Actinoalloteichus fjordicus: one gene and its partner. The protein of the gene in region 1 binds, or shares a complex with, the protein of each later gene. Links are inferred from orthologs where the notes say so. Each region holds a gene or a part of one and is shown on either strand. Other genes may lie near its edges. The genes, in order: dnaB and dnaG.

Region 1 (10,914 bases):
GCGTCAGATCCTCCGGCGAGGACGACCCCGCAGGCGGTGTGCTCGACGGGGCACCTGACGTGGTGCGCTGGAACCTGACTCGACGCGCCGAACCGATGATCACCGAGCCCTCCAGCACCGCGGGCTCGGCCTCGACGGACTCCCCGCCGAGCGGGGTGCGCTGATCAGGCAGGTCGAGGACGTCGGGCGTCACGAGGGAGTCCATCCTGGCCAGGATCTCGTCGGGCACGTCGAAGTCGAAGAACTCGTCGCGGCGGACCGCGCGGACGAACCGCAGCCAGACGTCCGTGGTGACCAGTATCGACGGGCCGCGCACCTTCTTCCTGTCCTGCACCCCGATGACGCCGTCTCCGAAGAGCACTCGAATGCCACGTCGACTCTGATCACGCATCACGTCACCGCCCCCGGTGGGCCCTCGGCCGCACGCTCACCCTCACAAACCTGAATCATGTTCGAACTAGAGCGTGGGCCCACCCTGCGAGTCCGGCAGCACGAAAGCGGATGGTCGGGAGAAATTCACCCAATCGCCGGTGTCGAGGGCGAGAACCCCTTACGGAAACGGGTCGGATAGTCAACACTGAGCATCGGCGGCGGCGGGTTGGTACGCCCCCCGACCAATTCGCCGCCGCCCTCGACTCGTGCCGGACGCTAACCCGCCATCGACGGCGTCGCACCTCGGCGAGGTCGCCGCACTCTGGGCGGCACCTCGTGATCGACGGTGGAACGCGCGGCCAGGAAGACGAAGAACAACGCCACCAACAGCGCCGCCCGCCCCCAGACGCCGATCATCAGCGCCTGCGGAGCGAAGCCGTCGTAGACCGTCGACGGCAGTCCCTGATTGGTGATGTAGAGCCAGCGGAAGATCCCGATCCCGATCGCGAGATCGGCGACGAAGTACGCGGCGATCCACTCCCAGCGAATCCGCAGCAGCACGAAGAACGGCAGCAGCCAGAGGGCGTACTGGGGCGAGTGCACCTTGTGCAGCAGGAGGAACCCGCAGAGCATCGCCGCCGAGACCTGGATCCACGGGAACGTGCCGTCCCGCTGCATCCGCCGCCAGCCAAGCCAGCAGGCCAGGATGAACGACAGGAGCACTGCGGCAGGGGAGATGACGTCCATCGCGCCCTGGAAGCCCGCGTTGTCGGAGTTCGACCACGGCCGGAAGCCCCAGTACCAGATCGAGTTCGTCGTCACGTCGACGAACCGGTTGCCCTGGAACTCGAAGGAGGCCAGCCAGCCCTCGTAGCCGAGCACGGCGAACGGCAGATTCACCGCGACCACCGTCACCACGGCGGCCAGGCCCACCTTCACCGCGCCGACGACGTCCCACCGAGACCCGCGCGCGGCCACGTCGGCAGGCAGCTCACGCCCCCGGTACCCGCCGGAGAACACGTACAGCGCCAACGGCAGCACGAAGATGCCCGGATAGACCTTGAACGCGAACCCCAGGCCGAGCAGTACCGAGGCGGCCACCGCTCGGTCGATCAACGGCCGATCGGGCCCGGCCCGGCCCCAACCCCGCTGCAAGACGTAGACGGCGGCGACCGCGCAGGCGACGACCGGCAGATCCCAGTTGTGGAAGGCATAGAGCACGATGGGCGGCCCTAAGGCCCAGACGAGTGCCCTCCAACGGGCGAGCTGCCCGAGCAGCCACGCCGTGACCAGGCCGAACGGCGCCATCACCAGGGCGGAGCCCAGCAGGAACTGCGCGTCGTTGGACGCGAACAATGCGCCTGCCCAGATCAACAGCCCGCTCAGGACCGGGTACTCCACGACCCCGCCGACCAGCTGCCCGTCCTCGGTGATGCCGCCGCTGAGATAGGGGAAGACGTGCTGGTCGATGTCCCGGCCGAGCCAGAGGTGCTGGATGTCGGAGTAGCAGACGTCGCCGTCGATCCGTTCCTTGTAATCAGGCTGGCTGCGACCGAACTGATCGAACTCCGGGCCGGTGCAGCGCGCCTTGTTCGCGTACCCGAGGAAGAGGGTCACCCCGCTGAGGAGCACCAGGAACGCGAGCGCGTACCTCGTCAGCGCGCGCACCCGGCCTGCGCCGCCGGATCGTGGCGGAGACCCTGCGCCACCAGACTGTGGCGGAGCCTCCGACGAGTGGCCTTCCTGATCCCATGCCTGCACGGTGTCCCGATCATCGCTCGGCACGGTGGATCAGACTCCCAGTTCGCGGCGTAGATGGCTGATGTCGGCCGCCTGGCCCGTCGCTGGGGTCTCGACCACCACGGGCGCCCTGGCCTCCGCGCAGACCGCGACGAGCTGGGCGGCGTCGATGGTGCCGTCGGCGATGTTGGCATGTCGATCACGGGAGGAGCCGAAGGCGTCCCGCGAGCTGTTCAGATGCACCAGGTCGATGCGGCCGGTGATCGCCCGCGCGCGCTCGACGAGACCCACGAGGTCCTCGCCGGAGGCGAAGGCATGGCAGGTGTCCAGGCAGAAGCCGGGGTCGAACTCGCCGATGGCGTCCCACAGCCGGTCGAGTGCGTCCAGGCCTCGGGCCATCGCGCCGTCGCCGCCTGCGGTGTTCTCGATCAGCACCGGCACGCCGAAGCCGCCCTCGGCGGCCTGCCGGGAGAGGAACTTGTGCCAGTTGGCCACGCCGACCGCCGGGTCCTCGCCCTGCCGGACGTGACCACCGTGCACGATCAGCCCGAGAGCGTTCGTCTCGGCGGCGGCCTTCGCCTGCGCGATCACGGCCTTGCGCGACGGGATGCGAATCCGGTTGTTGGTGGATGCCACGTTGAGCACGTAAGGGGCATGGATGAAGACCGCGACGCCCGCCGCACGCAGTTCTGCCGCCTGCGGATGGGGGGTGGGGGACTTCCAGGTCTGCGGGTCGGACAGGAAGAACTGCACGACCTCCGCCCCTCGTTCACGGGCGGTGCCGAGCGGATCGTCGGCGTCGACGTGCGCACCGATAGGCATAGCGGTGAGGGTAACCAACAGACGGCGTGCAAGTGAGGTCTGCGGTGGCCTCATGTGAGCTGGCGGCAGGGGCCGAACGGCGATCGGACCCGACGCTGCTAACGTAGTTCCGTTGTCGACGCGACGACCCTCCTGCCACGGACAGCCCGTGGCCGATGAGACCACAGGAGGTGAGGTCTGTCATGCGTCATTACGAGGTAATGGTCATCCTCGACCCCAGTCTCGACGAGCGCACCGTCGCTCCGTCCCTGGACACGTTCCTCAACGTCATCCGCACTGCGGGCGGCAATGTGGAGAACGTCGACGTCTGGGGCAGGCGCCGGTTGGCCTTCGAGATCGACAAGCACGCCGAGGGCATCTACGCCCTGCTCAACGTGCACGCCGAGCCGGACACGGTGAAGGAACTCGACCGTCAGCTCTCGCTGCAGGAGACGGTGCTGCGCACCAAGGTCCTGCGGCGCGACGCCGTCTCGAAGTGATCGGGCGGAGGTGCACTGATGGCTGGTGAGACGACAATCACCGTGGTCGGGAACCTGACCGCAGATCCAGACCTCCGCTTCACCTCATCAGGTGCGGCGGTGGCGAACTTCACCGTGGCCTCCACCCCACGCACCTTCGACAGGCAGTCGGGCGAGTGGAAGGACGGCGAAGCGCTGTTCCTTCGTTGCAGCCTCTGGCGTCAGGCGGCCGAGAACGCGGCCGAGTCCCTGAGCCGGGGTATGCGCGTCGTCGTGCAGGGCAGGCTGCGCCAGCGCTCCTTCAAGACCAAGGAAGGCGAGGACCGGACCGTCGTCGAGCTTGAGGTCGACGAGATCGGCCCCTCGCTGCGGTACGCGACCGCCAAGGTCAACAAGGTGAGCCGGGGCAGTGGCGGCGGAGGCGGCGGCTACGGAGCAGGCGGCGGTGGCGGCAGCGCTCCCGCCGACGACCCGTGGGGCTCCGCGCCCCCGGCGGGCCCGAGTGGCGGCTCCGGCGGCGGATACAGCGACGAGCCTCCGTTCTAGACGGCACGGCCACCGGCGGTTCCGGCCGACGAGGGACGATTCGCGGCCGATGAGGATGACAACCAGGAGTAAGACCAATGGCTAAGCCACCCGTACGCAAGCCGAAGAAGAAGGTCTGCGTCTTCTGCAAGGACGCCCGGAAGGGCCACCCGCAGAACATCGACTACAAGGACACCACGCTGCTTCGGAAGTACATCTCCGACCGCGGCAAGATCCGGGCTCGTCGAGTGACCGGCAACTGCAGCCAGCATCAGCGGGACGTCGCCGTCGCGGTGAAGAACTCGCGAGAGATGGCGCTGCTGCCCTACACCTCGACCGCTCGCTGAGAGGGTAAGGAGCGAAGATGAAGCTCATCCTCACCGCTGACGTCAGCGGTCTCGGCGGCCCCGGCGACATCGTCGAGGTCAAGGACGGCTACGGCCGCAACTTCCTGGTGCCGCGCGGCCTGGCCATCCTGGCCACGCGTGGCGCGGAGAAGCAGGTCGCCACGATCCGCCGCTCGCAAGAGGGCAGGCGGATCCGCGACCTCGACCACGCCAAGGAGATCAAGTCGAGCCTGGAGGGCCTCGGGGCCGTCCGGCACCGGGTCCGCGCCTCGCAGGACAGCGGCAAGCTGTTCGGCTCGGTGACCACGGCCGACGTGGTCACCGCGGTCAAGGCCGCAGGCGGCCCGCTGCTCGACAAGAGGGCGATCCAGCTTCCCGGTCACATCAAGAAGACCGGCAGGCACCCGGTGAACATCCGGCTCCACCCGGAGGTCACCGTCGCGATCAACCTTGAGGTCGCCCCGGCCGAGTGATCGGCTAAGACGACTGCTGCATTCGGCCGCGGCGTCGCTCCTGTCTCGACAGGGCGGCGCCGCGGCCGTCTGTTTCAGGCCCGATCGGAGCGTGAAGACCACGCGGAGCCGACACTCGGTCGCGTGATCCGCTGTGCCTCGTGCGGGTCGATCGCCTTGCCGAGGGTGACGAATCGAGTGCCGAACAGCCCGCCCCAGGCGGGTCGCTCGGCTCAGTGTTATCACTCAGAAGCACTAGTGGACAGCTGGCCCGGTCCCTGTGGATCATTTCGCCCGACCGGCTCGAACGACACGCCGAAGGGGCGCTTTTCGCGACACGCCGAAGGGTGTCGCGAGTAGTTTCCACACATTTTGTCCACAAGGCCTGACCTGCTCTTCTCATCAAGCCTACCCAAGTTATCCACAGGTTGTCCCCAGGCTTGCCGCAGGCTGTGGTCAGTTCACCACCCACATCCCCAGGTTATCCACAGGCACGTCCACAGGAGTGTTTGCCTGCTCCAGAAGAGGGATCTAGCGTTCGGTCTCCAGGAGCCGGTGTCGACGGCCCGGCAGACGGCAGAATCGGCCGGATCAAGCGGGCAGGCGGGACGTCCTCGGGCATATCGACCCAGACGCATCGGCCAGGCGATTCGGCTCGGTCGAACCCGGCTCGGTCGAGTCGAGAAGCGGCGGCAGTGAATCGCGGAGCAAGGACCGGAGGGAACAGGTGGCTCTGACCGACGATCGCGGAGCGGCGACGGAGAACGCGTTCGACCGCCAGCCGCCGCAGGATCTGGCCGCCGAGCAGTCCGTTCTCGGCGGGATGCTGCTCAGCAAGGACGCCATCGCCGATGTCGTCGAGGTGGTCCGCCCGGACGACTTCTACCGACCGGCGCACCAGGCGATCTACGACTGCATCCTGGACCTGTACGGCCGAGGCGAGCCCGCCGACGCCATCACGGTGTCGGCCGAGCTGGAGCGACGCTCCGAGCTGCCTCGGATCGGCGGGGCCCCGTACATGCACACCCTGATCGCCACCGTGCCCACGGCGGCCAACGCCGGGTACTACGCCGAGATCGTCGCGGAGAAGGCGGTGCTGCGACGCCTCGTCGAGGCGGGCACCCGGATCGTCCAGCTCGGCTACCACGGCTCGGAGGGTGCCGCGATCGATGAGGTCGTCGACCGGGCGCAGGCAGCCATCTACGAGGTCACCGAGCGCCGGACGAGCGAAGACTACGTCGCCCTCGAACATCTGCTCCAACCGACGATGGACGAGATCGACGCCATCGCCTCCCGTGACGGCCAGTCGCTGGGCGTGCCGACCGGCTTCGTCGATCTCGACGCCGTCACCAACGGCCTGCATCCGGGCCAGATGATCATCGTCGCGGCGCGGCCGGGTGTCGGCAAGTCGACCCTCGGACTGGACTTCGCGCGCTCGTGCTCGATCAAGCACGGGTTCAGCAGCGTCATCTTCTCGCTGGAGATGAGCAAGACCGAGATCGTGATGCGGATGCTCTCGGCCGAGGCACGCATCCGCCTCGGCGACATGCGCGGCGGGAAGATGACCGACGACGACTGGACCAGACTGGCCAGACGAATGGGCGAGGTCAGCGAGGCCCCGTTGTTCGTCGACGACTCGCCGAACCTCACGATGATGGAGATCCGTGCCAAGGCGAGAAGGCTCAAGCAGCGCAACGACCTCAAGCTCGTGGTGGTCGACTACCTCCAGCTGATGAGCTCCGGCAAGCGCGTCGAGTCACGCCAGCAGGAGGTCTCCGAGTTCTCCCGGCACCTCAAGCTCCTCGCCAAGGAGCTGGAGGTGCCGGTGGTGGCGATCAGCCAGCTGAACCGAGGCCCGGAACAGCGCACCGACAAGCGGCCGATGCTCTCCGACCTTCGTGAGTCCGGCTCGCTGGAGCAGGACGCGGACATGGTGCTGCTGATCCACCGACCGGATGCCTTCGAGCGCGACGACCCCAGGATGGGCGAGGCGGACCTGATCCTGGCCAAGCATCGTGCGGGACCCACCGCGACCGTCACGCTGGCCCATCAGCTCCACTACAGCCGCTTCGTCGACATGGCCCAGAGCTGAGATGAAGCCGTAGGTCTCGCTGCTGACTTCGGCTTCGCACCGCCGACTTCCTCCCGACTTCCGACGCGAGGCTGACCAGCACTTTTCCACCAACGACGGCATGCTGAGCCAACTTGGCATCACGTGTGAGCCAGTTTTCCTTGTACTGGAGCCACTTTAGTGTCATTGTTGTGCCATGGACTTGACCTCGCAGGTGAGCAACCTCGGACGGGAATTCGCCGCGCTGGCCGAAGTAGGCGGCGACGAGGCTCGTGCGCTGGTCGAGCGCCTGAGCGGGCCACTCGAGTCGGCCATCCGGATGACGTTGCTGGACGCGCTGTCCGCAGCCGCCGACGAGATCACCAGCGACCTGGCCCCCGGCTCGGTGGAGCTGCGCCTGCGCGGCCGCGATCCGAACTTCGTCGTGACCGCACCGCCCGCCGAGCCGCCGCCCGCCGCCGCCCAGGACGATCCGGCGGCCGACGGCGGCGCGCTGATCGCCGAGGACGGCCCCAGCTCGCGGATCAACGTGCGACTCCCGGAGCAGCTCAAGGCCGCGATCGAGGAGGCCGCAGCCAAGGAGGGCCGCTCGGTCAACGCCTGGCTGGTCCGCGCGGCCTCGACCGCCCTACAGCGTTCCGACCGCGACCAGTTCGCCGAGCAGCACACCGGCGGCCGACGGAGCAGGCAGCACCTCACCGGCTGGGTGCGCTGACGCACCACCTTCCACCACATCACGCCCCTGAACTGCGGGGATGCTTCACCGATCCATGACGAGGGGACAGCCATGCCTGAATTCGCCACACCCGAACCGATCTCCGCCACGCTCGAACTGGGCGTCGGCACCGTGCGGATCAGCGCGAGCGACCGCGCCGACACCATCGTCGACGTGCGTCCGAGCGATGAATCCGATGAGTCGGACGTGCAGGCCGCCCGCGACGTCCGGGTGGACTACGCGAACGGCGTGCTCCGCATCACCGGGCCGAAAGCGCCCCTCTTCGACTTCTCCCGCAAGACCAGGTCGGTGGACGTGTCCATCGTGCTGCCCAGCGGCTCGCAGCTCTCCGGTGACGTCCAGGTGGGCAGCCTCAACGGCACCGGTCTGCTGGGGAAGTGCCGGTTCAAGACCTCCGCCGGAGACGTCCGGCTGGAGCGGACCGGTCCGCTGCGGGTGGACACCGCAGCCGGTCACGTCACCGCAACCCGCGTCGCGGGCGACGTCGAGATCCACACCGGATCAGGGAAGGTCCGCATCGGCAAGGTCGAAGGCTCCGTGGCCGTCAAGAACTCCAACGGCGATACCGAGATCGAGGCCGCCGACGGCGACGTGCGGGTGCGCTCGGCCAACGGCGGCATCTCCATCGAGCGGGCAGGCGGGGGTGTCGATGCGAAGACGTCCAACGGCAGCGTTCGCGTCGGCGAGGTGGCCCGAGGCTCCGTCGAACTCGGCTCCGCGATGGGCGATCTGGACATCGGCATCGCCGAGGGCACCGCCGCGTGGCTCGAGGTGCACACCAAGTTCGGGCAGGTGCACAACCTGCTGGACACCGCCGCCCGGCCCGAGGAGTCCGACGAGACCGTCGAGGTGCGCGCGCGTACCTCGTTCGGCGGCATCACGATCCGACGTTCGTAAGGAGAGCCATGACCACCACACGATCTACGCCTGCAATCGTGGTGACCGGGTTGCGCAAGTCGTTCGGCGACCAGGTCGTACTCGACGGCATCGACCTCACCATCCCACCGGGAACGGTCTACGCACTGCTCGGGGCGAACGGCGCAGGGAAGACCACCACGGTCAAGATCCTGGCCACGTTGATCAGTGCCGATGCCGGTGACGTCCGCATCGCAGGCCACGACCTGGCAGGCGAACCCGGTGCGGTGCGCGCCGCTATCGGTGTCACCGGCCAGTTCTCGACGGTGGACAACCTGCTCACCGGCCGGGAGAACCTGCTCCTGATGGCGGACCTGCACCACCTCGCCAAAGGCGAGGGCAGGCAGCGCGTCGCCGGACTGCTGGAACGGTTCGACCTGGTCGGGGCGGCAGAGAAGCCGGTCTCGACGTACTCCGGGGGGATGCGGCGTCGGCTCGACCTGGCGATGACCCTGGTCGGCAGCCCGCGAGTGATCTTCCTCGATGAGCCGACGACCGGCCTGGATCCGCGCAGCCGCCTGGGCATGTGGCAGATCGTCCGAGAGCTGGTGGCCGAGGGCGTCACCATCTTCCTGACCACGCAGTACCTGGCGGAGGCCGATGAGCTGGCCGATCGGATCGCGGTCCTCGACCACGGTCGGCTGGTCGCCGAGGGCACCCCGGACGAGTTGAAGCGTCGCATCCCCGGCAGCCATGTCCGTCTGCGGTTCGGCGATCAGCGCAGCCTCGACGCAGCCGCACGCATGCTGGGTCAGGTCTCTCCCGACGGCGACCCGCTCAGCCTGCGGGTCCCCGGCGACGGCAGCCTGCGCTCGCTGCAGACCCTGATCGACCAACTAGCAGCCGGTGCGGTCGAGGTCGACGAACTGTCGGTGCACACCACCGATCTCGACGACGTTTTCCTCGCCCTCACCAGCGACTCCTCCGACACGAAGGCGACCTCCCGATGAGCGACTCCGCCCATGCCCTCACCGGGCAGGCACCGGCGAGCATCCGTCTCCATCCGCTGCGCGACTCGGCGACGATGCTGCGCCGCAACCTCAAGCATCTGCTGCGATACCCGTCGATGACCGTGCTGCTCATCGGGATGCCGATCGTCATGCTGCTGCTGTTCGTGTCCGTGTTCGGCGGAACGCTGGGCGCCGGGCTCAGCGGCGGATCGGGCGGACGCGCCGAGTACCTCGAGTACGTCACCCCCGCGATCATCCTGCTGACCGTCACGGCCACGGTGCAGGGGACCGCGATATCGATTGCCATGGACATGGCCGAGGGCATCATCGCCCGATTCCGCACCATGCACATCGCCCGGGTCTCGGTGCTCACCGGGCACGTGTTGGGCAGCGTCATCCAGGCCATGCTCAGCGTGGCGGTCCTGATCGGCGTGGCAATGCTGATCGGCTTCCGATCCACTGCGGGAGTGGTCGAGTGGCTGGCCACAGCCGGGCTTCTCCTGGCGTTGACGTTCGCGCTCGTCTGGCTCTGCGTCGCACTGGGCCAGGTGAGCAAGAGCGTGGAGACCGCGAGCAACCTGCCCATGCCGCTGATGCTCCTGCCATTCTTCGGCAGTGGCTTCGTCCCCACTGACTCCATGCCCGACGGGCTGCGCTGGTTCGCCGAATATCAGCCGTTCACGTCGATCATCGAGACCCTACGCGGCCTGCTGACGGGCGGACCGATCGGCAACAATGCGTGGATCGCCCTCGCCTGGTGCGCGGTCATCGCATTCGGCGGATACCTGTGGTCGAAGAAGCTGTTCAATCGCGAGGATTCGCGTTGATCCCGTAACCGAATGAACGATGCGGCACAGACTTTCGGTGATCACCCCCGAGAGGACAGCTGTCCCGGCAGTAGGAAAAACGACCTTTCCCAGTTCATGGTGATCACCATGTGCTGATCGCGCACGGGTCATCACGAATGACCCCGATCGGCGACGGCTGCATCATCATCGGCCGCGCGACATTTATCGCCCCATCCCGGCATTCCTGCCGATATCAACCATCGCCACAACGCGCCCTGATCAACCATGCCTCCGGCATCGCCGTTGTCCGAGTCAGTCGGCGAGCAGAAACGACAGCGATTACGCCTGGCACCATCGCCACGAGAGGAAATTCATGAACCACCCGATCTCCATTCCGCACGGCCTCCCCATGGAACGCGATGCGGGCCCCTTCGATCCGCCCCGCGCCATCACCCGACTCCGGGAGGCTCGTCCCGTCAGCCCCATGGTCTTCCCCGACGGTCACGAGGGCTGGCTCATCACCGGTTACGACGCCGTCCGCAAGGCCATGGCCGACACCCGATTCAGCTCCCGCCAGGACATCGGCGTCCTCCACGTACCGTGGGAGATCCCCGGCATGCCCACCTTCACCGAACCGTCCCCGCAGCCGCCGGGCATGTTCATCGCCATGGACCCGCCGGACCACACCCGACTGCGACGCAGGCTCACCGGAGCCTTCACCGTCAGACGGATGAAGCA
Region 2 (10,842 bases), 1.3 Mb from region 1 along the record:
ATCTGCTCCAGCGGATCGGGCGTCGACGCCCGACCGTCGTCCGGGCGAGCGACGAACGGCTCCGGCAGCCAGGGCCCGACGTACCGTTCGCGTCGCGCACTCGCCGAGCGCAGCCGGTCGACGCAGATCCGGCCGACCACGGTCGTCAGCCAGGCACGGAGGTCCCGGATGCCTGCTCGATCCGGCGCCCCCAGCGCGGCCAGCCGCAGCCACGCCTCCTGCACGGCGTCCTCGGCGTCGGCACGCGTGCCGTGCAGCCGGTAGGCGACTCCCGTCAGGTGCGGACGGTGCTCCTCGAAGCGTTCGGCCAGTTCCACGAGATCCGCGGTCCCCGCAGCTTCCGCGGTCTCCTTCTCGACACGGCTCACCCCGGCATTCTCCGCCCGCTCGCCGACTCGGCGACGCCAGGTCGGCCCCCTCCCATAGACTCGCCGACCGTGGCAGGACGCATCCGGGAAAGCGACATCGCCGAGGTACGCGACCGGAACCGGATCGACGAGGTGATCGGCGAGTACCTCGAACTGCGTCGTGCGGGCGCGGGCGCGTTGAAGGGGCTGTGTCCCTTCCACGATGAGAAGAGTCCGTCGTTCAACGTCCGGCCCACGCACGGCACCTTCCACTGCTTCGGCTGCGGCGAGGGCGGCGACGTCATCGCCTTCCTGATGAAGCGCGAGCACCTCAGCTTCGTCGAGTCCGTGGAGCGCCTCGCGGATCGGGTCGGCATCCGGCTCAACTACGTCGGCGGCAGCGCCGTCGTGCAGCGCGACCGGGGCACCCGGCTGCGGCTGGTCGAGGCGCACAAGGCCGCCGCCGAGTTCTATGCGGAGGCGCTGCGCAGCGCGGAGGCGGCCGAGGCCAGGGAGTTCCTCAAGACCCGAGGTTTCGACGAGGCCGCCGCGACTCGCTTCGGCTGCGGATTCGCGCCCTCGGGATGGGACCGGCTGACCAAGCACCTGCTGGGCCGAGGTTTCGAGGCGGCGGAGCTGTACAAGGCGGGCCTGGCCAAGGAGGGCAGGCTGGGGCCGATCGACCGGTTCCACCGCAGGCTGCTGTGGCCGATCAAGGACCTGAGCGGCGACGTCGTCGGCTTCGGCGCGCGGCGCATCTTCGACGAGGACCCGATCCAGGCCAAGTACGTCAACACCGCCGAGAGCCCGATCTACCGCAAGTCCCAGGTGCTGTTCGGTCTCGACATGGCCAAGCGGGAGATCGCCAGGCGGCATCAGGTCGTCGTCGTCGAGGGCTACACCGACGTGATGGCCATGCACCTGGCCGGGGTGCCGACAGCGGTCGCCTCCTGCGGAACGGCCTTCGGTGACGAGCACATCAAGGTGCTGTCGCGACTGCTCATGGACGCCTCCTTCAACCAGGCCTCCCTCGGCTCCGAGGTGATCTTCACCTTCGACGGCGACGCGGCGGGCCAGTCGGCGGCCCGAAAGGCCTTCGACAGCGACCAGAACTGGTCGGGGAACACCTTCATCGCCGTGGCGCCGGACGGCATGGACCCCTGCGAGCTGCGGCAGGAGAAGGGCGACCCCGCCGTGCGCGACCTGGTCGCCCGCCGCCGCCCGCTGTACGAGTTCGCCATCCGGGGCGTGGTCAAGAGCCATGATCTTGACACGGCAGAGGGCCAGCTCGCCGCGCTGCGCTCGTCGACGCCGCTGGTGGCGCAGATCCGCGACGTCGCCCTGCGCGACGAGTACGCCCGTCGACTGTCGGGCTGGGTGGGCTGGGACGACACGCCCTCGGTGGTGCGCGAGGTCCGTGAACTGGCAGGCGGCGGCCGTCGTGAACCGGCGCGGCCGACGCGGCAGGCCCGGCAGCCCGCGCCGGGGCGGGGAGCCGGGGACGACAGCGGCCCGCCGAGGCCCGCGCCGGACGACCCGCAGCTCTGGCTGCAACGGGAGGCGCTGAAGGTCGCGCTCCAGTGGCCCGCGCTGGCGGGGCCCGTCTACGACTCGATCTCCGAGCAGGCCTACACGCATCCCGCCTACCTGGCGGTGCATCGGGCGCTGATCGCGGCGGGCGGAGCCTCGGGCGGGCTCTCGGGCTCCGGACTGGTCGCGGCCATGGCGGAGCACTGCCCGCACGCCTCGGTCCGGTCGCTGCTCACCGAGCTGTCGGTGGAGTCGCTGCGGTCCCGATCGGAGGAGGACGCGCTGTACGTGGCGAGCCTGCTGGCCAGGCTCAAGGAGTCCGTGGTGGCCAGGGAGATCGCCGAGCTGAAGTCTCGGTTGCAGCGGATGTCGGCCACGGAGGAGCCTGAGGAGTATCACGCCCTGTTCGGAGACCTGGTCGGGCTGGAGCAGTATCGGAAGGCGCTTCAGGACCAGGCGGTGGGAGGACTGTCGTGAGGGATCTCATCCGTCGACTGCGGCTGTGGGTGGTCGGTTCGCCGAAGCTGCCCGCGAGCTTCACCGGAACCCTGGAGACCGATGAGCGGGTGCTCGCGGTGGCCACCACGAAGGGCGGCGGCGCGGTCGTCGCGACCCGGCTCGGGCTGTGGCTGCCCGAGGTGTCGGGCTCTCGGCGAGTGGGCTGGCACCTGATCTCCAAGGCGACCTGGAAGGACGGCAGCCTGACGGTGGTCGAGGCGGAGTCGGCGGGTGCTGCGGGCGAGGCCGAGCTGCTCACGGACCTGCCGCCTCGTCGGTATGCCATCGCCGAGGCGGGTCGCGTCCCCGAGGCCGTCCTGAAACGGGTGAACGCCTCGATCACCTCTCGGCATCATCGTGAGCTGCCCGGCGGCGGGGCGTGGTTCGTGCAGCGGCGGGTGCCCGGCCGCGACGGCGTGCTGCTTCAGGTACGGATCGACCCCGGCACGGACCGGGCCGTGGTGGCCGACATCGCGTCCGAGGTGGCCGCGAAGCTCGCCCAGGCCAGACCGCCCGTCGAGTAGCGACTCGGTTCTCCCGATTCATTCGTTCCGCCGTGCTCCTTCTGCCGCCTCGCGGGTCCGCAGGGTCCGGTCGAGGCGGCGTCACGGCGCGGTCGACAGGCGGTGACGATGTGGGACTTCTCCCGTCGATCCCGGCTGTTCCGGCCCCATCGACACCACGAAGGGAATAAAGTACGTACGTACGTTTTTCAAGAGGAGGCGCGATGGCCACGACGAAGTGGAATCCGGAGACCTACCTGACCTTCGCCGACCAGCGGGGCAGGCCCTTTCACGAGCTGGTCGCTCGAATCGGTGCCGAAGATCCCCGGCGGGTGGTCGACCTCGGCTGTGGGCCGGGCAACCTCACCGCCACGCTGTCCCAACGCTGGCCGGACGCCGACATCGAGGCGGTCGACTCCTCGCAGGAGATGGTGGACGCGGCGAAGGCGGCAGGTGTGCATGCGCGCCTGTGCGACGTCACGGCCTGGCAGCCCGACGAGGACGTCGACGTCGTGCTCAGCAACGCGGTGCTCCAGTGGGTTCCCGGCCATCGCGAGCTGCTGCGGAGCTGGCTGACCCGGCTGCGGCCCGGCGCGTGGCTGGCCTTTCAGGTGCCCGGCAACTTCGATGCGCCCTCGCATCACGAGATCCGCACGTTGGCGGGGTCGCCCGCCTGGCGAGACCGCCTCGACGGGCTGGCCATGCGCGCACCGGGTGCCGTCCTCGACGCGGTGGGCTACGCGACTCCGCTGGCGGCGCTGGGTGCCGAGGTCGACGCCTGGGAGACCACCTACCTCCAGCGGCTGACCGGGGAGGACCCGGTCCTCGACTGGGTGAGCGGAACGGCGTTGCGCCCGATCAGGAGCGTGTTGACCCAGGCGGGCTGGGCCGAGTTCCGGGCCGAACTCGGGCCGAGGCTTCGGTCGGCGTATCCGAGACAGGCCGACGGCGTGACCTGGTTCCCGTTCCGGCGGATCTTCGTCGTCGCCCGGCGGCTCGGCTGAGGTCGGCGGTGCTCGGGCCGTCCTGACCGGTCCCGTCGCGCAACCCGTCCTGCGCTGTCGAGGCGGGGGCGGGCTCGGTCCGGCCGCGGAACTGGTGAACCGGGACGACGGCCTGGCCGCGGACGCTGCCGGCGCGGCCCGGCGGCCGCGGGTCCAGGGGTCCGGGGGTGGCACTCGACGAAGCGGACGGCCGAGGTTCGACCCCCGGCCGTCCGTGTTCTCTCGTGCGAACCGGTGTCAGACCAGCAGGTCGTCCGGCTGCGGGTGCTTCGGGCGGGTCTGCTGCTCCACTCTGCCCCGCACCTTCGCGGTGACGTCTCGCACGATCGGGTGATCAAGGGCTCGGCGATAGGCCTGCACGATCTGCTCGTACCGAGCCCGGCCAGCCTTGGCCCCCAATACGTAACCAATGGCCGCGCCCAGCAACAGCTTGGTCATGGTGCCCTCCTCGGTCGATGCTCGTGTGGACCATGTTCCCGCATCGCGAGGTGTTCAACCGAGGGGTGGTGAAAACCGGTTCCGATGGTGCGCTAGAGTATGTCTCGTCGGACTTGAAGTCCGGCGAGAGAACTGAATAACCTTCCTCCGTAGCTCAATTGGCAGAGCATTCGGCTGTTAACCGAAGGGTTGTTGGTTCGAGTCCAACCGGAGGAGCCTCACTCACCCCAGGCCGCCGGCCTGGGGTTTTTCGTCGTTGCGGCCGGGGCCGAGACGATCACGGCGCGTCGACGGCCCGGAGACAGCGCAGACCCTGTGCCCGCAGCGCGTCGGGCAGCTCGGCGGGGCCGGTGACGAGGGTGAAGTCGACCCGTACCGAGGTGATCATCCACACGAGGTCCGCCACCGTCTCGCCGCCGACGTGGAAGAGGCAGCTGCGTTCGTCGACCGCCTCCACGACGCCCATTCCCGGCCAGATCCGGTCCGCGACGGCCTCGGCCGCGTGGTGCAGCGTGAACGTCGCCTGACAGGGCCAGGTCCGCGCGGACAGCCGGTGCGTCAGATATGTCGCGGCGTCGCCGTGCGGCGGGGTCCGGCGGGGGAACGAGGGCCCGGTCGGCGTGCGCGGCGTCAGCCGGTCGACGCGGAAGGCACGCCAGTCGTCCCGATCGACGTCGAAGGCCACCAGGTACCAGCGCCGGCTGAAGCTGACGAGGTTGTGCGGCTCGACCGTCCGGATCGTCACCCCGCCACGCGGGCCTGCGTAATCGAAGCGCAGCCGCTCGCGTCGGTGGCAGGCGTCGGCCACGGCCATCAGAGTCTGCGAGGAGACCTGCGGGCCGGAAGTATCGCCCACCCGCATGGTCGTCGAGTGCAGCACCGCGACGCGGTGGCGCAGCCGGGACGGCAGGACCTGTTCCAGTTTCGCCAGTGCCCCCAGGGCACTCTCCTCGATGCCGGCCACCGAGTTCTCCGCCGAGGTGCGCAGTCCGACGGTCACCGCGACCGCCTCGTCGTCGTCCAGCAGCAGCGGCGGCAGCGCGGCGCCTGCACCCAGCCGATAGCCCGAGATGCCCTGGCTGGCGTGCACGGGATAGCCGAGGTCCCGCAGCCGCTCGACGTCGCGGCGAACCGTGCGGCGGCTGACCCCCAGCCGCTCGGCCAGCTCGGCACCGGAGAAGTCGCGGCGTGCCTGCAGCAGGGACAGCAGCTTGAGCAGGCGGGCGGAGGTCTCCAACATGCCGTCGATCCTCGCAGGAACATAGGAGCGATCCGGTCCTCAGAGCCTGTCTTTGATCCCCACTTTCCTGTTGCGCGGGGCCAGCGCGGCGATCTGCGGCGTTGTCGTCAGTCAACATAACTCCGTTATGTCTCCTTCCTCCGCCTTGCAGCTCATCCACGCTGATCCCCGCTCACGACGGAGGGGGATCAAAGACAGGCTCTAACGCCGTTCTACCGTCGCCGCCATGACGACTCCTACCCCCGAGATCCGCCCGTTTCGCATCGACGTTCCGCAGGATCGACTCGACGACCTGTCCGCCCGCCTGGCCGCCACCCGCTGGCCGGACGAACTGCCGGGCATGGGGTGGGACCACGGGATGCCGGTCTCCTATCTGCGAGGGCTCGTGGAGTACTGGCGGACGGGGTACGACTGGCGGGCGCAGGAGACGGCGCTGAACGAGATCCCGCAGTACATCACCGAGATCGACGGGCAGCAGGTCCACTTCCTGCACATTCGTTCTCCCGAGCCTGCCGCGCTGCCGTTGGTGATGATGCACGGCTGGCCGGCGTCCTTCGTCGAGTTCCTCGACGTGATCGGCCCGCTGACCGACCCCCGGTCGCACGGCGGCGATCCCGCCGACGCCTTCCATCTGGTCATCCCCTCGCCGCCGGGCTTCGCCTTCTCGGGGCCCACCCGTGAGGCGGGGCAGAGCGGCAGTGAACGCCACGCGGAGGTCGTCGCCGCGCTGATGGCTCGGCTGGGCTACACCTCCTACGGCACGCAGGGCGGCGACTTCGGTTCGCTCGTCGGCCCGCAGATCGGCCGAATCGCCACCGAGCACGTCGTCGGCGTCCACGTCAACGGCCTGCTCACCATCGGCGGCTGGGACCAGGACACCAGCGGATGGGACGAGGCCGATCAGCGAAGGCTGGCGGAGCAGGGCGGCTTCGAGGAGGTCGGGGGCTACGCGGCGATCCAGTCCACGCGTCCGCAGACGCTGGCCTTCGGCCTGCACGACTCGCCGGTCGGGCTGCTGGGCTGGATCGTCGACCTGTTCAAGACCTTCTCGAACCCGGCGAAGGAACTGCCGGAGGACGCGGTGGACCGGGACGCGCTGCTCACCAACGTGATGATCTACTGGTTCACCGAGACCTTCGCGTCCTCGACTCGGATCTACAAGGAGTCCACGCACTGGGGTGCCGAGCTGGCCGACTCCGGCGTCCCGACCGCCTGTGCGCTCTTCCCCGGCGACGTCACCATCCGGGCCGTCGCCGAGCAGCAGCACACCGTCGTGCGCTGGACCGAGTACGACCGGGGCGGCCACTTCGCGGCGATGGAGGCTCCTGATCTGCTCGTCGAGGACGTCCGGGCGTTCTTCCGCACCCTGCGTGCTGCCTGAGGCGGGGCCGACCGGCAGACCCCGGCATCGCGATGCCTGCGCCTGCCGGACCCTCGAATCCCGCAGGCCTTCGACGCCGGTGCCTGCGGTCGCGCGTCGGACTCGATTCCCCACCTGATGCTGTTGAGCTTCGTCCCGATCCGGGCCGGTCCGCGCGCGACGTGGGCGGCCTCGATCGGTGTCCGAAGGTCACGGCGAGCGGTGCGGCAAGCGGACTGCCATGGCAGCCGGCCGGTCGCGAACGGGTGCGGCCGTCGGCGTCTCGACGGCCGCGTGCGCACCGAGGCGCGCACCCGTCAGCGTGGTCGCAGGTCAGCGCGGTCCCATGCCGTCGTGACCGCTGCCGGGCCGTGCGTGCCGCCGCAACGCGTCGATGGTGTTCTCCGGCGAGGTGTTGAAGCAGAACACGATGCCGGGAACGAGTTCGTTGAGCAGATTCACGACCCGTTCGAACAGCAGCGTGTGCTCCGGTGCAACGCGCAGGCCCGCACCGATCATCACGACGTGGACTGCTCGTCGGGCGACGCACTGCCGGATCGTGCGCTCGGCCTCGGCCTCGTCGGCCGCTACCAGGCACTGCACGAGGTCGAACCCCGCTGCTCGGATCGCCGCCTCGCCTGCGGCGAGCCGGGCCGTCAGCGTCTCCTCGGTGATCTCCGGGTGGAGACTGAAATCGACCGCACTCGGATGCAGCCCGAGCGACAGGACGACATCACCGGTGTGCTCTTCCTGCGTCGTCACCACGGAACGACTCCCTCGCGGTTGAAGAAGCCGCCGGTCGGCTCATTCGAGCCGAGGCCGGCCAGCCGGACGATCGCGTCGGTCCCCTCGGACACGGTCTGGGTGCCCGTGTGGCCGTTGAGGTCGGTCGCGGTGTAGCCGGGGTCCACGGCGTTGATCCGGACTCCGTCCAGCGCACGGGCATACTGGCTGGTGATCATGTTCAACGCCGCTTTCGACGCCGGATAGCCGAGTGTCGGCGGCACCAGCCCGAACCAACGCGGGTCGTTCGAGACCGCGAAGGACCCCATCCCGCTGGACACCATGACGATCCGGGGTTTCTCGGCGGCCCGCAGCAGCGGCAGGAAGGCGTTCGTGACTCGGACCGGGCCGAACACGTTGACCTCGAACAGCTGCCGCAGATCGTCGGCTCGCACCTCGGCGGGCGGGTTCGGCGGCCCGCCGACGCCCGCGTTGTTCACCAGCACGTCCAGCCGCCCGGCATGGGCCTGCACCGTGTCCACGGCCGCGGCGACGGACTCGTCGGAGGTCACGTCGAGCGGGACGAACCGCACCGTCACGCCGTCGTCGGCCAGTTCCGCCGCCGCCTTCCTGCCGCGTGCCTCGTCACGCGCACCGAGGAACACGTCCCAGCCCGCGGCCGCGAGTCTGCGCACGGTCTCGCGTCCCAGTCCCTTGTTCGCCCCGGTCACCAGGGCGGTCGTCATCTTGTTCGTCGACACGCTGCCAGCGTCGCCGATGATGAGGCGCCGACGCCAGGACCGAGGTGGCCTGGGACCGCCGGTACCACCCCGAACGGGCCGCTCCGCCGGCACGATGGGTGCGTGGACAGAGCCGAACTGGCCGCGGTGCTGCGCACTGCGCGATCACGAGTCAGACCCGCCGACGTCGGCCTGCCCACCGGCCTGCGCAGGCAGGTCCCCGGGCTCCGTCGGGAGGAGGTCGCCCAGCTGGCGGGTCTGGGCGTCGACTATGTGATCCGGCTCGAGCAGGGCCGGGGGCCGAGACCGTCGACGCAGGTACTCGGCGCGCTGGCGAGGGCGCTGCGGCTCGGCGACGATGACCGCGACATGATGTTCCGGCTCGCGGGCGCGGAACCGCCGCAGGCAGGCCGGATTCCGATGCTGGTCCGGCCGAGCGTGCTGCGCCTGCTCGACCGGATGTCCGACCTGCCCGCCCTCGTGCTGTCGGCCAAGTCCGATGTGCTCGCCTGGAACCCGCTCGGCGCCGCCCTGCTCGGCGACTTCTCCGAGTTGCCCACCGCGCGACGCAATCTCATCTGGCAGCGGTTTCTCGGCCCGAATCCCGATACGGAGACCTCGGCGGCCGCCGACTGCGTCGGCTGCCTGCGGACGGCGCAGGCCCGCTACCCCGATGATCCCGACCTCGCGAGACTCGTGGCCGACCTGCGTGGCGGGAGCGCCCGCTTCGACAGTCTGTGGCGAGCGGGCCGCTCCGGGCGGCTGCGCGCCGCCTGCGTGACCCGCGTGCATCCAGAAGTCGGCATGCTGACCCTGGACGTCGACGTGCTCCGGGAGCCCGAGGGTGATCAGACCGTCCTCATCTACTCGGCTGCACCCGGCACGGCGACGGCATCGGCGCTGGAACTTCTCCGCGTCACCGGGCTTCAACGATTCGCCTTGTGATTCGTGATTTGTGGTTCGCGGGCGGACTCGCCGCCGAGCCTGCACCTGACGGCGGTGCTGACCTCTCCGCGTCGATGCCGGTGATCCCGGCGGGGTGCGGTTCGTGAACTCGGTGCCGACCCGCGACGACCAGCCTGCGGTGCGGGGCGGACTCGGAAGCAGGTCCGGCACCGAACCGCGCCACGACCGGCGAGGCATCCGACGGCGACGCCTGCGCAGTATCGCGGGGCAGCCGAGCGGCTCGGGCAGTTCGGGCTGTCGGGCGGTTCGGGCAGGCTGCTGACGTCCGGTCCGGTGAGACCTGACGCGCCCGGTGACGTCCGGCGGCGCGGAAGAAGCGCCCGCCGGCAGGCGGCTGACGCGGCGTGATCCCCGAGGTGATCGGCGCCGAGCCTGCCGCGCGGCTGACGAGCCGGCTGCGCTCGGCGAGCATCGCCGCGGGGCGGATCTCGCGGGTGGCGACCTAGCTGCGAAAGGTGCGGCGGTAGGCGTCCGGCGGCACGCCCACCGTGCGGTGGAAATGCCTGCGCAAGGTGGCCGCCGTGCCCATGCCCACCGCCGCTGCGACGGCGTCGATGCCGTCGTCGGTGGTTTCCAGCAGTTCCTGGGCGCGGCGGATTCGTTGCGTCGACAGCCAGTGCAGCGGGGTGGTGCCGGTCGCGGATCGGAAATGGCGACCGAGGTTGCGTGAGCTCATGTTCGCCTGGCGGGCGAGATCCGCGACGGTCAGCGGATGCTCCAGCCGTTGTGCCGCCCAGGGGAGGAGCCGGGCGAGCGGGTGCGTGTCTCGGGCCGGCACCGGGGCGGTGACGAACTGGGCCTGGCCGCCGGTCCGGTGCGGCGGCACGACCAGGCTGCGGGCGATCGTGTTGGCGACCGCCGAGCCGTGGTCGGAGCGGACCAGATGCAGGCACAGGTCCACCGCTGCGGCCTTGCCCGCCGAGGTGAGGACGCTGCCGTCGTCGACGTAGAGCACGTCCGGGTCGACTGTCACGCGGGGATGGCGGGCGGCGAGCGCCCCGGCGTGGGCCCAGTGCGTGGTGGCGCGCCTGCCGTCCAGCAGGCCTGCGGCGGCCAGCACGAACGCCCCCGTGCACAGCGAGACCGTTCGCGCGCCCGCCTCGTGGGCCGTGCGCACCGCGTCGACGAGGTCGGCGGGCGGCGGCTCGTCGGCGTCGGCCAGTGCGGGAACGATCACCGTGTCCGCGCAGGCCAACCGGTCGAGCCCGCCGTCCGGCTCCAGCCGGAACCGGCCGAGCCGCACTGGGCCCGAGCCGCAGATCACGAGGTCGTACCAGGCGTCGGCCTGCCCTGTCCGGTCGGCGCCGAAGATCTCGTACGCCACCGACAGCTCGAAGTGCCGCATCCCGTCGGCAACGGCCACCGCGATCGTGCTCATGTCCGAAACTGTACGCATGACGGCGTTCAAGACACTCGTGGCGCCTGCTCCCCTCGGCCACGATTCTCACCGTGGATCACATGAGCATGACCGCGGAACAGCGGGAATCGGGTCA

Evidence for each region.
Region 2: the proteins of dnaB (region 1) and dnaG are in contact, whole or in part, in a crystal structure (PDB 2R6A), measured with the Geobacillus stearothermophilus proteins. The link is inferred for Actinoalloteichus fjordicus from one-to-one orthologs. Residues at the interface, in WP_033016901.1 of Geobacillus stearothermophilus: Ser13, Glu15, Ala16, Gln18, Glu91, Leu92, Asp94, Ala95, Val96, Pro97, Thr98, Ala99, Ala100, Asn101, Tyr104, Tyr105, Ile108; in WP_049624496.1 of Geobacillus stearothermophilus: Lys456, Leu457, Leu458, Pro459, Ala460, Asn463, Ala464, Leu467, Leu535, Leu536, Ile537, Ala538, Gln544, Glu545, Asp548, Tyr549, His552.

The regions. Positions count from the first base shown.
Region 1 is NZ_CP016076.1:7,044,841-7,055,754, forward strand. Bases 4,659-7,625 are described here. They hold dnaB (replicative DNA helicase), read left to right. Parts: upstream 4,659-5,443; coding sequence 5,444-6,808; downstream 6,809-7,625. Other genes in these bases: rplI (50S ribosomal protein L9), read left to right, coding at 4,659-4,737; UA74_RS30190 (YlcI/YnfO family protein), read left to right, coding at 6,984-7,502; UA74_RS30195 (DUF4097 family beta strand repeat-containing protein), read left to right, coding at 7,575-7,625. Also shown: UA74_RS30150 (glycosyltransferase family 87 protein), read left to right, coding at 1-164; UA74_RS30155 (glycosyltransferase family 87 protein), read right to left, coding at 649-2,031; UA74_RS30160 (deoxyribonuclease IV), read right to left, coding at 2,164-2,934; rpsF (30S ribosomal protein S6), read left to right, coding at 3,117-3,413; UA74_RS30170 (single-stranded DNA-binding protein), read left to right, coding at 3,432-3,938; rpsR (30S ribosomal protein S18), read left to right, coding at 4,016-4,264; more of rplI, read left to right, coding at 4,282-4,658; more of UA74_RS30195, read left to right, coding at 7,626-8,420; UA74_RS30200 (ATP-binding cassette domain-containing protein), read left to right, coding at 8,429-9,388; UA74_RS30205 (ABC transporter permease), read left to right, coding at 9,385-10,215; UA74_RS30210 (cytochrome P450), read left to right, coding at 10,550-10,914. UniProt on the Escherichia coli protein: The main replicative DNA helicase, it participates in initiation and elongation during chromosome replication. Travels ahead of the DNA replisome, separating dsDNA into templates for DNA synthesis.
Region 2 is NZ_CP016076.1:5,737,530-5,748,371, reverse strand. The notes cover bases 1-2,895. They hold dnaG (DNA primase), read left to right. Parts: upstream 1-437; coding sequence 438-2,354; downstream 2,355-2,895. Other genes in these bases: UA74_RS24455 (hypothetical protein), read left to right, coding at 2,351-2,895; sigJ (RNA polymerase sigma factor SigJ), read right to left, coding at 1-368. Also shown: more of UA74_RS24455, read left to right, coding at 2,896-2,899; UA74_RS24450 (trans-aconitate 2-methyltransferase), read left to right, coding at 3,103-3,882; UA74_RS24445 (hypothetical protein), read right to left, coding at 4,120-4,320; UA74_RS33115 (helix-turn-helix transcriptional regulator), read right to left, coding at 4,598-5,560; UA74_RS24430 (epoxide hydrolase family protein), read left to right, coding at 5,787-6,941; UA74_RS24425 (hypothetical protein), read right to left, coding at 7,254-7,685; UA74_RS24420 (SDR family oxidoreductase), read right to left, coding at 7,679-8,404; UA74_RS24415 (helix-turn-helix transcriptional regulator), read left to right, coding at 8,507-9,328; UA74_RS24405 (helix-turn-helix domain-containing protein), read right to left, coding at 9,792-10,727; UA74_RS24400 (saccharopine dehydrogenase NADP-binding domain-containing protein), read left to right, coding at 10,808-10,842. UniProt on the Escherichia coli protein: RNA polymerase that catalyzes the synthesis of short RNA molecules used as primers for DNA polymerase during DNA replication.